3 regions of the Terrabacter sp. C0L_2 genome follow, and region 3 is predicted to be linked to each of the others. Evidence: riboswitches for the same ligand, from Rfam matches in the RefSeq annotation. Region 3 holds a riboswitch; each other region holds the start of a gene.

What was found. Region 3 has a riboswitch for cyclic di-AMP ahead of U5C87_RS09615 (C40 family peptidase). Riboswitches for the same ligand answer to the same signal wherever they lie in the genome.
Region 1: it holds a riboswitch for cyclic di-AMP, as region 3 does, so the genes downstream of both, U5C87_RS03795 (CHAP domain-containing protein) here and U5C87_RS09615 (C40 family peptidase) in region 3, are expected to answer to the same signal.
Region 2: it holds a riboswitch for cyclic di-AMP, as region 3 does, so the genes downstream of both, U5C87_RS16105 (CHAP domain-containing protein) here and U5C87_RS09615 (C40 family peptidase) in region 3, are expected to answer to the same signal.

What each region holds. Positions count from the first base shown of each region.
Region 1 is NZ_CP143557.1:812,221-815,485, reverse strand. Features, by position in the region: gene U5C87_RS03800 (alkene reductase) at 1-808, opposite strand, end outside; gene U5C87_RS03795 (CHAP domain-containing protein) at 1,074-1,949, opposite strand; cyclic di-AMP (ydaO/yuaA leader) riboswitch at 1,954-2,146, opposite strand; gene U5C87_RS03790 (sortase domain-containing protein) at 2,431-3,237, opposite strand; gene U5C87_RS03785 (hypothetical protein) at 3,255-3,265, opposite strand, start outside.
Region 2 is NZ_CP143557.1:3,503,870-3,507,134, forward strand. Features, by position in the region: gene U5C87_RS16095 (TlpA family protein disulfide reductase) at 1-608, shown strand, start outside; gene U5C87_RS16100 (cytochrome c biogenesis CcdA family protein) at 605-1,351, shown strand; cyclic di-AMP (ydaO/yuaA leader) riboswitch at 1,566-1,752, shown strand; gene U5C87_RS16105 (CHAP domain-containing protein) at 1,755-2,606, shown strand; gene U5C87_RS16110 (helix-turn-helix domain-containing protein) at 2,926-3,222, shown strand; gene U5C87_RS16115 (helix-turn-helix domain-containing protein) at 3,227-3,265, shown strand, end outside.
Region 3 is NZ_CP143557.1:2,065,066-2,068,330, reverse strand. Features, by position in the region: gene U5C87_RS09625 (carboxymuconolactone decarboxylase family protein) at 1-234, shown strand, start outside; gene U5C87_RS09620 (DsbA family oxidoreductase) at 271-954, opposite strand; gene U5C87_RS09615 (C40 family peptidase) at 1,039-1,818, opposite strand; cyclic di-AMP (ydaO/yuaA leader) riboswitch at 1,821-1,985, opposite strand; gene U5C87_RS09610 (metal-dependent transcriptional regulator) at 2,238-2,933, opposite strand; gene U5C87_RS09605 (MFS transporter) at 2,963-3,265, opposite strand, start outside.

The DNA.
Region 1 (3,265 bases), 1.3 Mb from region 3:
ACTCCGGGTCGCCGAGGATGCTGAGGTAGGCGAGGCCGAGCGGCGCGATGCCCTCGACGAGCGACTCGTAGGTCGCGGCGGTGTCGGCCTCGTCCTCCTCGAGCACGCCCTGGATGTTGTGCGCGGGCGAGATGCGGATGCCGACGCGGTCGGCGCCGATCGCCTCGGCCACGGCCTTCGTGATCTCGACGGTCAGGCGCGCGCGGTTCTCGGGCGAGCCGCCGTAGGCGTCGGTGCGCTGGTTGCTGCTCGGGGCGAGGAACTGGTGCGGCAGGTAGCCGTTGGCGGCGTGGACCTCGACGCCGTCGAGCCCGGCCGCGACGGCCTGACGCGCAGCGTGGACGAACTCGGCCACGAGCGCGGGGATCTCGTCGGTCTCGAGGGCGCGCGGGACGGCATACGCCTGCTGACCCTTCGGGGTCACGATCTCGCCCGGCGCGGCGATGGCGCTCGGGGCGACGCTCTCGAGGCCACCCTTGTTGTCGGGATGGGCGACGCGGCCGGCGTGCATGAGCTGGACGACGACGTGGCCGCCGCCCTGGTGCACGGCGTCGGCGACGAGGCGCCAGCCGGCGACCTGCTCGTCGGAGTGCATGCCGGGGGTGTCGAGGTAGCCCTGGCCGACGGCGCTCGGCTGGGTGCCCTCGGTGATGATGAGGCCGGCGCTGGCGCGCTGGCCGTAGTACTCGGCGTTGAGCTCTGTCGGCGCCTGGCCCTCGCCCGCGCGGTTGCGCGTCAGCGGTGCCATGACGAAGCGCTGGGGGAGGTCCCAGCGGCCGATGCGGATGCTCTCGAAGGCCGTGGACACAGGCCTGCTCCTCACGTGTAGGGGGCTGTCGATGACGGTTGGCGGCACCACCGTGATCGATGGAGCCTTCAACTACCTAGTCGACAAGGCGTGCAGGGCGGCGATCATTCCCGCGTGTCCAGGGTTGGGCGTGTGGGCGATCCCACCCGCCTGCGGCGTTCGTGGCGGCAGGTCGGTGGGGACATGACGAAGGGGAGGATGCCGCAGCATCCTCCCCTTCGCGTGCGCTCAGTTCGCGTGGAACTCCGCGGTCATCGACGGACCGTCACGGCGCGTAGATGTACTTCATGCCGGGACCGTCGGTCAGCGTGCGCGTGTTGTAGTTGTACGCGCCGGCGAGGGCGTTCATCTCGATGATGGTGACCTGGTTGCCGCTGACGCCGGTGACCCAGGCGACGTGGCCGACGCTCGAGGAGCCGTGGACGCCGGGCTCCATGACGAGGATCGAGCGCGTGCGGGGCGTGCCGCTCACGGTGTAGCCCGCGGAGGCTGCGCCGGTGTCCCAGACCATCGCGTTGCCGGTCCAGCCGCCGGGGTAGTAGCCCTCGGACTTGTACCACTGGGCGAGAGCGCCCCAGGTGCACTGGCCCGCGGTGGCCCAGTTGTGCGAGGAACGCATGCCGGACGAGGCGCTCGGCACGTTGCCGTTGACCGTCGACTTGACCGACGAGGTGGTGCCGGTCAGCGTGCGGCGGGTCAGGTCCCGCGAGGCGCGCTGTGCGGCGAGCTTGCGCTCGGCGGCCGCCTTCTTGGCGGCGGCGCGCTCGGTCTTGACCTGGACGTCCTCGATGACCTGCGGCTTCGGCTTGGCGACGCGCTGGGCGACGGACTGCTGCACCGCGGGGGCGTAGCCGATCTTCGACAGGGCGGTCGACACGGCGGGAGCCGCGGCGGTCGCGGGGCCGACAGCAGCCGGGGCCGCGGCCTCGGAGCCTGCAGCAGCGACGTTGCCCGAGTTGGGCGACAGGGTGTCGGCGCTCGCCGGGTTGGCGAAGGTGGCGACGAGGCCACCCGTGGCGGCGACGACGGCACCGGCCTTCATGGCCGGCTGAGCCGACTCACGGGCGAGGAGCTTGAGTTCGTTGAGGGGATTGTGGCGGCCAGGTGCACGGTGGCGACCGCGGATGTTCTCTGAGTTCACGCTTGATGCCTCTCCGCGCCTACGAAGTTAGCTGTCGGGTTCGGGCGGAAAGGTGCCCGGCCTCGGACCCGAGAGACGTGACTTCGTCGCGCGGGGGCCAAGGCTTAACCCCAAGGACGTCCGGAGTCGTTGCGCCGGACGCCCGGAGAAACGTGTGGTTCCTCCGCTCCTGTCACAAGGTTTGATCTCTCTCGTCAGGCGGTGACAGGACTAGGCGGTCCACCTCACGAGAGCCCGACCTGGTGGCCGGACTTGGGAAGAGTAAACGAGTCAACTGGCAAATGTCACGCCACGGTAACGACGACGCGCGGGGAACGCCCCTGAATGTCCGGAGTGCGTGCCTATACCCGCGCTTTACCTTGCGTTGGCTGAGACGTGGATCACAGCGGATCGTCGTATCTCGACATGAGGCGGCGGGTAGTCCGCCGGACCCTGGGAGCTGGCCCGACGGCATACCTCGGGTGGTCGCCGCCGCGCGGCCTCAGCTCGTGCCGGTGAGGTGGCCGAAGACCACGACGTTGTCGCGGTACTCGTTGCGGCTGTCGGTCGGCCCACCGCACGTCACGAGACGGATCTCCGCCTTGGTGAAGTCGCCCCGATAGACGGCCTCGGTCGGGAACTGCGTCTTCCTGTAGGCCGCGACCTTGTCGACGGTGAAGCGCAGGTGCGTGCCGTCGCGGCGCGACACCTTGACGACGTCGCCGGCGCGGACCCTGCCGAGCTCGTAGAAGATGCCCGGCACCCCGGACGGGGTGTCGACGTGCGCGGCGAGGACCGCGGGGCCGAGCTGCCCCGGGGTGGGGCCGGCGTCGTAGAGGCCGACCTCCTGGGCCGTGCCAGGCACCGAGATCGTGCCGTCACGCTGGATGCTGAGCGGCACGAAGTGCGACGAGCGCACCCCGATCGACGGGATCTCGATCGACGTCGGCTCGGACGCCTCGAGGAAGTCCCCGAAGCCGTTGGGGTCGCTCGCGCCCGGCTCGGCGCTCGGCCTGGTGCCTGCCGAGGTGCTCGAAGATGGGCCGGCTGACGGTGTCCCGCCCTGACCCGGGGAGGTCGGCGGGCTCGAGGTGGACGTGCCGGCCGAGGGCACCCCGGCCGCCGCAGGCTGCGGCGGGCCGGGGGTCCCCGACGTCCCTCGGAGGCCGAGGACGAGCGCGATGACCCCGACGACGACCAAGACGGCCGTGACCGCGACGGCTGCCCTGACACCCGCGCCACTCACGCCACTTCGGCGGGCGGGGCGGGTGGGGCGGTCACCGTCCGGGGACTGGGTGCGCTCGCTCACGGGAGGAGTCCCGTCGCTCAGGCGCGCG
Region 2 (3,265 bases), 1.4 Mb from region 3:
TCCGCCGGCGACACGTCCCCGGTGCCCGCCTGGCGTGGGTGGCCACGGGCGTGGCCGTGCTCGTCACGACGGCCGGGTGCGGCACGTCGGGGGCGAGCTCCGTCGCGGCGCAAGCCCGCTCCGGGGACCGGAAGGGGTACGTCTCCGGCGACGGCAGCGTCGAACGGGTCGACGCCGCCGACCGCGGCCCGGCCCTGGCCCTGGCCGGACCGACCGTCGACGGGCGCACCTGGTCGCTGCAGGAGCACTCCGGTCAGGTCGTCGTCGTCAACGTGTGGGGCTCGTGGTGCCCGCCGTGCATCACCGAGACCCCCGCGCTCGAGAAGGCCTACCGGACCCTGACCGCCCGGTACCAGGACGTCGCGTTCATCGGGCTGGACACCAAGGAGGGCCCCGAGTCCGCTCTCGCGTTCATCCGCGCGAACCACGTCCCGTACCCGTCGCTCGCCTACGACGGGGGGCAGCGGATGCTGTCGCTCAACGGCAAGGCCGCCGCCACCCCGACGACGTTGGTCCTGGACCGCCAGCACCGGATCGCGGCCCGCGTGCTCGGGCCGGTGACCGCCGCGACGCTGGGCGGGCTCGTCGAGGACGTGCGGGCCGGATGACGCCCACCGACCTGACGGCCGCCCCGGTCCTGGTGGCACTCGGCGTCGCCGCGCTCGCTGGCGTCGTCTCGTTCGCGTCCCCGTGCGTGCTGCCGCTCGTTCCCGGCTTCCTCGGGTACGTGACCGGGCTGTCCGACCAGCCGCTCGCTGACCGCCGCCGCGGTCGGATGGTCCTGGGGGCGCTGCTGTTCGTGCTCGGCTTCAGCACCGTCTTCCTCGTCGGCGCCGGGATCGTCGCGGCCGCGTCCCTGACGCTGCAGGAACACCAGTCCGGCCTTCTGCGAGTCAGCGGCGCGGTCGTCGTCATCACCGCCCTGGTCTCTCTCGGGGTCGGCCGCTCCTGGTCGCTGACGCCCCGGTGGCGCCCACCCACCGGGCTGGGCGGTGCGCCGCTGCTCGGCGTCGCCTTCGGGATCGGGTGGGGACCCTGCCAGGGCCCGACACTCGCGGCGATCCTCGCCATGGCCGCTCCCCTGTCCGCGCAGTCCGGCACGGTCACCCGCGGCGTCGCCCTCGCCCTCGCCTACTGCCTCGGCCTCGGCCTTCCCTTCCTGGCCATGGCAGCCGGGTACGAACGAGCGAGCCGAGCCAGCGAGTGGCTGCGTCGACACCGGCAACCCATCCGGCTGACCGGCGCCATCGTCCTGCTCACCGTCGGGACCCTCATGCTCGGCGGTCTCTGGGAACCGGTCATCACGTGGCTCCAGTCACGCCTCATCAACAACTTCCAGACGGTCATCTGAACGCCCTGACCAACCGTCCCCGCCACTCCCCCCAGCCGCACCACCTGCGCACCGAGACCTCGACCGAAAGAAGGACCGACCGACACCCTCCACACCCTCCACACCCTCCACCACCCATGACATGACCGACCCGACCGGGCCCACGGCCCGACGGACATCCCTGAGCAGGCGAGCTACCCGTCGTACTCGCCCTGCACCCAGCCCACTCCGGGCACTCACCGAGGCGCCGAATCCTGCCACCTCGAGGAGTCCACACCCACCACGCACGGCAGGAACGGGGAAACCACCACCGGACACGCAGCCGCGACGTCCTCGGGGTGAAGCCGACGCTCACGCGCCGGCCGGGTCACCACCTCCGACCCGAACCCGACAGCTAACCCCGCAGGCGCGAGAGAGGCCACCGATGAACACCACCCGACGTCCCGGCCGGCACCGACCCCCCGGCAAACCCAACCCGCTCACCGAGCTTGGAACCCTCGCCCGCGAGTCCGCGCAGCCTGCCATGAAGGGGGCCGCGATCCTTGCCGCCACCGGCGGGCTCATCAGCACGCTGGCCCCGTCGGCCTCGGCCGAGAGCAGCTCGAGCGCCAGCGCGCCCGCCGTCACCGGCCCCGCCTCCGCGACGACGTCCGGCAGCGCGACGGCAGTGCCCGGCATGACCGCCCGGCCGGCGCTCACCTCGATCGGGTTCACCCCGAAGCCGAAGGCCGTGAACGCACCGGCCGCGACGGTCATCACCGACGTCGCCGTGCAGCAGAAGCGCGACGCGGCCCACCGGGCGGCGGCCGCCAGACGGGAAGCGCAGGCCCGTGCCTCCCGCGACCAGGCGCGACGAGCGCTGAGCGGGTCCGCGTCCGCGGACACCAGCGTGGGCGTCTCCGTCCCACGCGCAAGCGCAGGCGGTCGCTCCTCGTACAACTGGGGATCACCCGGGCAGTGCACGTGGGGCGTGCTCAACAAGTGGTACCAGTCCGAGGGCTACTACCCCGGTGGCTGGACCGGCAACGCCCTCGTCTGGGGCACGCGAGCCGCGGACGCCGGATACACCGTCAGCGGGACGCCCCGGACGCGGTCGGTCGTCGTGATGCAGCCGGGCGTGCACGGCTCGTCGAGCGCCGGTCACCTCGGCTGGGTCACCGCGGTGAACGGAGACCAGGTCACCATCATCGAGATGAACGCGCTGGCCGGACCGTTCAACTACAACACCCGAACCGTCACGGACATCAGCGGCATGCAGTACATCTACGCTCCGTAGGACCGCTGCCACGACCGGGCCTGCGGGCGCCCCCGCTCGACGCGGGGGCGCCCGCACGCGGGCTGCGGCTCGACCGACATCGTCGGCTCGCTGCACCCAAGGCCCGGTCAGCCCGGTCAGCCCGGTCAGCCCGGTCAGCCCGGTGGGCCATTCCAACGGGGATGGGCAGGGATGCATGTTGCCTGCGTTTCGCCCCGCATCTCAGGTCCGTCGATGCCACCGCCCAGGTGGGCCTCCCCGTCAGGAATCTCGAAGGGCCCTCTGGACATGTCTCACGCCTGTAGCTGAACCCGTGAACAGCCATGGCATCATCTCGGCCATGCGACGGAGAACGACTGAGTCAGCCCTCGAGCGCACGTCGCCGGTCGCTCCGCGGTTCTACACGCTGAGCGACGTCGCGACCCTGCTCGCGAGCACCGAGGCCCAGGTGTACGCGTTCGTGCGCACCGGGGACCTGCCCGCGATCAAGATCGGCGGCCGCGGCCAGTGGCGCATCGAGATCACGGTGCTCGACCAGTGGATCGCAGACCAGTACGAGGCCACCAAGGTCTACGTCCTGGAGCACCCGATCCTCGATGCGTCGCGGAAGGCCGGACCGCGCACGGTGGAGGACTGAGCCGGTGCCCTACCCCGGCCGCCCGGTCCTCGACGTGCTGCCC
Region 3 (3,265 bases):
ATCGCCCGCGACCCGAACGCCACGACGGCCGCCGACCTCGAGCCCCTCCGGAGGGCGGGCTTCGACGACCGGCAGATCTTCGCGATCACCGCGTTCGTCGCGCTGCGTCGTGCCTTCTCGACGGTCAACGACGCGCTCGGAGCACTGCCCGACCGGCAGCTGCGCGACGAGGCACCGGCCGGGGTCGACGCCGCCGTGTCGTTCGGCCGCCCGGCCGCCGACGAGGCGTCCTGACCGAGGGCGTATGCCGTCCCGCCCGGTGGGTGCGCCTCAGACGGTCTGCGTGGCCACGCCGCGAAGGAGGGCGAGGTAGTCCTCGACGGGACGCGCACCCGACACGGCGGCATACCCGTTGGCGACGACGAAGGGCGTCGACGTGACGCCCATCGAGCGGGCCTGCTGCTCGTCGGCGCGCACCTGCTCGGCGTACTCGTCGGACGCGAGCACGGAGGACACGCGCCGCTCGTCGAGGCCGCACTCGGCGGAGAGCCGCTGGAGCACCTCGTGGTCGTCGATGGCCAGCCCCTCACCGAAGTGGGCGGAGTGGAAGCGCTCGACGGCCGCGGACCGCAGGGCCGGACCGCCCATCTCGCCGGCGAGGGCGCAGAGCCGGTGGGCGTCGAAGGTGTTGGCGCGCACGGCGCGGTCCCAGTCGAAGAGGAGGTCGTCGGCCTCGGCGACCTCGCTCGCCTTGGCGTTCATGAGCCGGCCGGCACCCGCGTCGCCCCCGTGCCGCACCGAGAGGTGCTCGCTGACGGGTACCGCCCCACCCACGGGCACGTCGGGGTCGAGCTCGAACGACCGCAGCCGCACCGTGACGTCGTGCGGGCGCTCGAAGGCGGCGACGGCGGCCTCGACACGCCGCTTGGCCACCCACGAGTAGGGGCAGACCAGGTCACTCCAGAGGTCGAGCTCGATGAGGGTCGTGGACTCGGCGGCAGGCTGGTCGGTCATCAGCTCAGTCAACCACGGGTCCGAAAAGCGCTGCACCCCCACCGGTGACCGGTGGGGGCGCAGCGAACAAGCGGAGGGGGCGGCTCAGAAGCGGCCGTAGCCCGACGGGGTCGTCCAGATCGAGTGGTTGCCGATCACGGTGCCGGTGCGCTGGGCGTCGATCATGCGACCGGGGCTGACGTAGATGCCCACGTGGTAGGCCGGCGAGCCGAAGAAGACGAGGTCTCCGGGGCTCGGGTTGCTGACGCGCGTCGCGGCGGCCTGCTGCGCCGACGCCGTGCGCGGGATCGAGATCCCGGCCTGGCGGTAGACGTAGGAGGTGAAGCCGGAGCAGTCGAAGCCCGACGGCGACGAGCCGCCGTAGACGTACGGGACGCCGAAGAAGGACTGCGCGATGCCGACGATGCCGCTGGCGGTCGGCGCCGGTGCGGGTGCGGGGGCGTTGAGGGCGACACGCGTGGCCGACCGCGAGGCGCGCTCGGTCGCGGCCTGGCGCTCGGCGGCAGCCTTGGCAGCGGCCTTCTTCTCAGCGCGAGCCGTCTTGACCTGGATGTCTTCGATGACGACCGGCTTGACGTTGGCCTGCTTGAGCGCGGGCTTGGCGAAGCCGATGGCGGAGAGGGCGTTGCCGGCCTTGAGCGTGCCGACGGCGGGGCCGACGGCTGCGGGGGCGGCGACGGCGCTGCTCGAACCGTCGGCTGCGTTCGCCGTGCCGGCGAACGAGGCGACGAGGCCACCCGAGGCGGCCACGATCGCGGCACCCTTCACGGCGGGCTGAGCAGACTCCTTGGCGATCGTCTTGAGCTCTGCGATCGCGTTGAATCGACCGGGGGCGCGGTGGCGCCCGGGAACGTTCTGAGCCACGGTTGACCTCTCGACGCCTACGAGGTGAGCTGTCGGGTTCGGGCTTGAGGTACTGCCCGGCCTTCGCTCGGACCAGGTTCGGTCCACGGAGGGCTTCACCCCGAGGGCGTCTCTCGACGTCCGGAGAAAGTGGTTCCCCCGCTCCTGCCATGCGGTTCGTGCTGAGCCTCGGGTCGATGGCAGGACTAGGCGGTTCGACCCACGGCACTCACTCGACGGGGAGAGCAAGTGGGGCCAACCGTACCCAAGACCCCCAGCCTTGTCACCTCCGAGTTCCCACTCGTCACAGAATTTTTCCGAGGCTCTCGAGGGGCTCGTGGCGCGCTGTGGCAAGGACTGACAAAAGGGTCCGGCAGCAGGGGGCAAACCCCCACAGACCGACCCCCGCCACAGCGGGGAACGGCCAGGACCGACCGGCGTCAGGCGGCCTGGCAGAAGACGTGGACGGCGACGTCGTCGGGCAGCGACACGCCCGTCGAGGGCTCGCTGCCCTCACGGACGGCCACGACGCGGCCCCCGTCCCGCACGACCTCGACGCGGGCCCCGGGCACGACGCCGGCGCTCGTCAGCAGCGCGAGCGCCTCGGGGTCGACCTGCACGGGCTCGCCGATGCGGCGGATCGTGACGACGGCCGGGGCGTCCTTGACCGCCGCGGTCAGGGTGCTGAGGCCGGTGAGGAAGTCCTCGTCCTGGCGCACACCGAGCTCGTCGAGCCCCGGGATCGGGTTGCCGTAGGGCGACTCGAGACCCTCGCCGATGAGGCCGAGGATCTTGCGCTCGACCTTCTCGGACATGACGTGCTCCCAGCGGCACGCCTCGTCGTGGGCATACTCCCACTCGAGGCCGATGACGTCGACGAGCAGGCGCTCGGCGAGCCGGTGCTTGCGCATGACGCGGGTGGCGAGCAGCCGGCCGTGGTCGGACAGCTCGAGGTGCCGGTCGCCCGAGACCGCGACGAGCCCGTCGCGCTCCATGCGGGCCACCGTCTGCGACACCGTGGGACCGGAGTGGCCGAGACGCTCGGCGATGCGCGCGCGCAGGGGGACGATGCCCTCCTCCTCGAGCTCGAAGATGGTGCGCAGGTACATCTCGGTGGTGTCGATCAGGTCCGTCACGGTCATACCTTCTCAGAGTCGGAGAGCGCTCAGGGACCGCTCGTCGCAGCGCCGCGGTCGCCGACCCGGGTCGGGTCGTGCCGAGGCACCCAGATGCGCAGCCACCCCGCCCCGACGACGGCGCCCACGCCGAGCACGACGGCGGAGGCGCCGAGGGACATGATGGCGCTCAGCCCTGACAACGCCAGCGGCCCCGCTGCCCTTCCCAGGTCGGCGCAGAGGCGCCACCCGCCGAGGAACTGCGCGCGCCCGTCGGCCGGCGACGCGTCGGCCCCGAGCGTCATGATGAGGCCCGCGCCGAGCCCGTTGCCGACCCCCAGCACGGTCGCCGC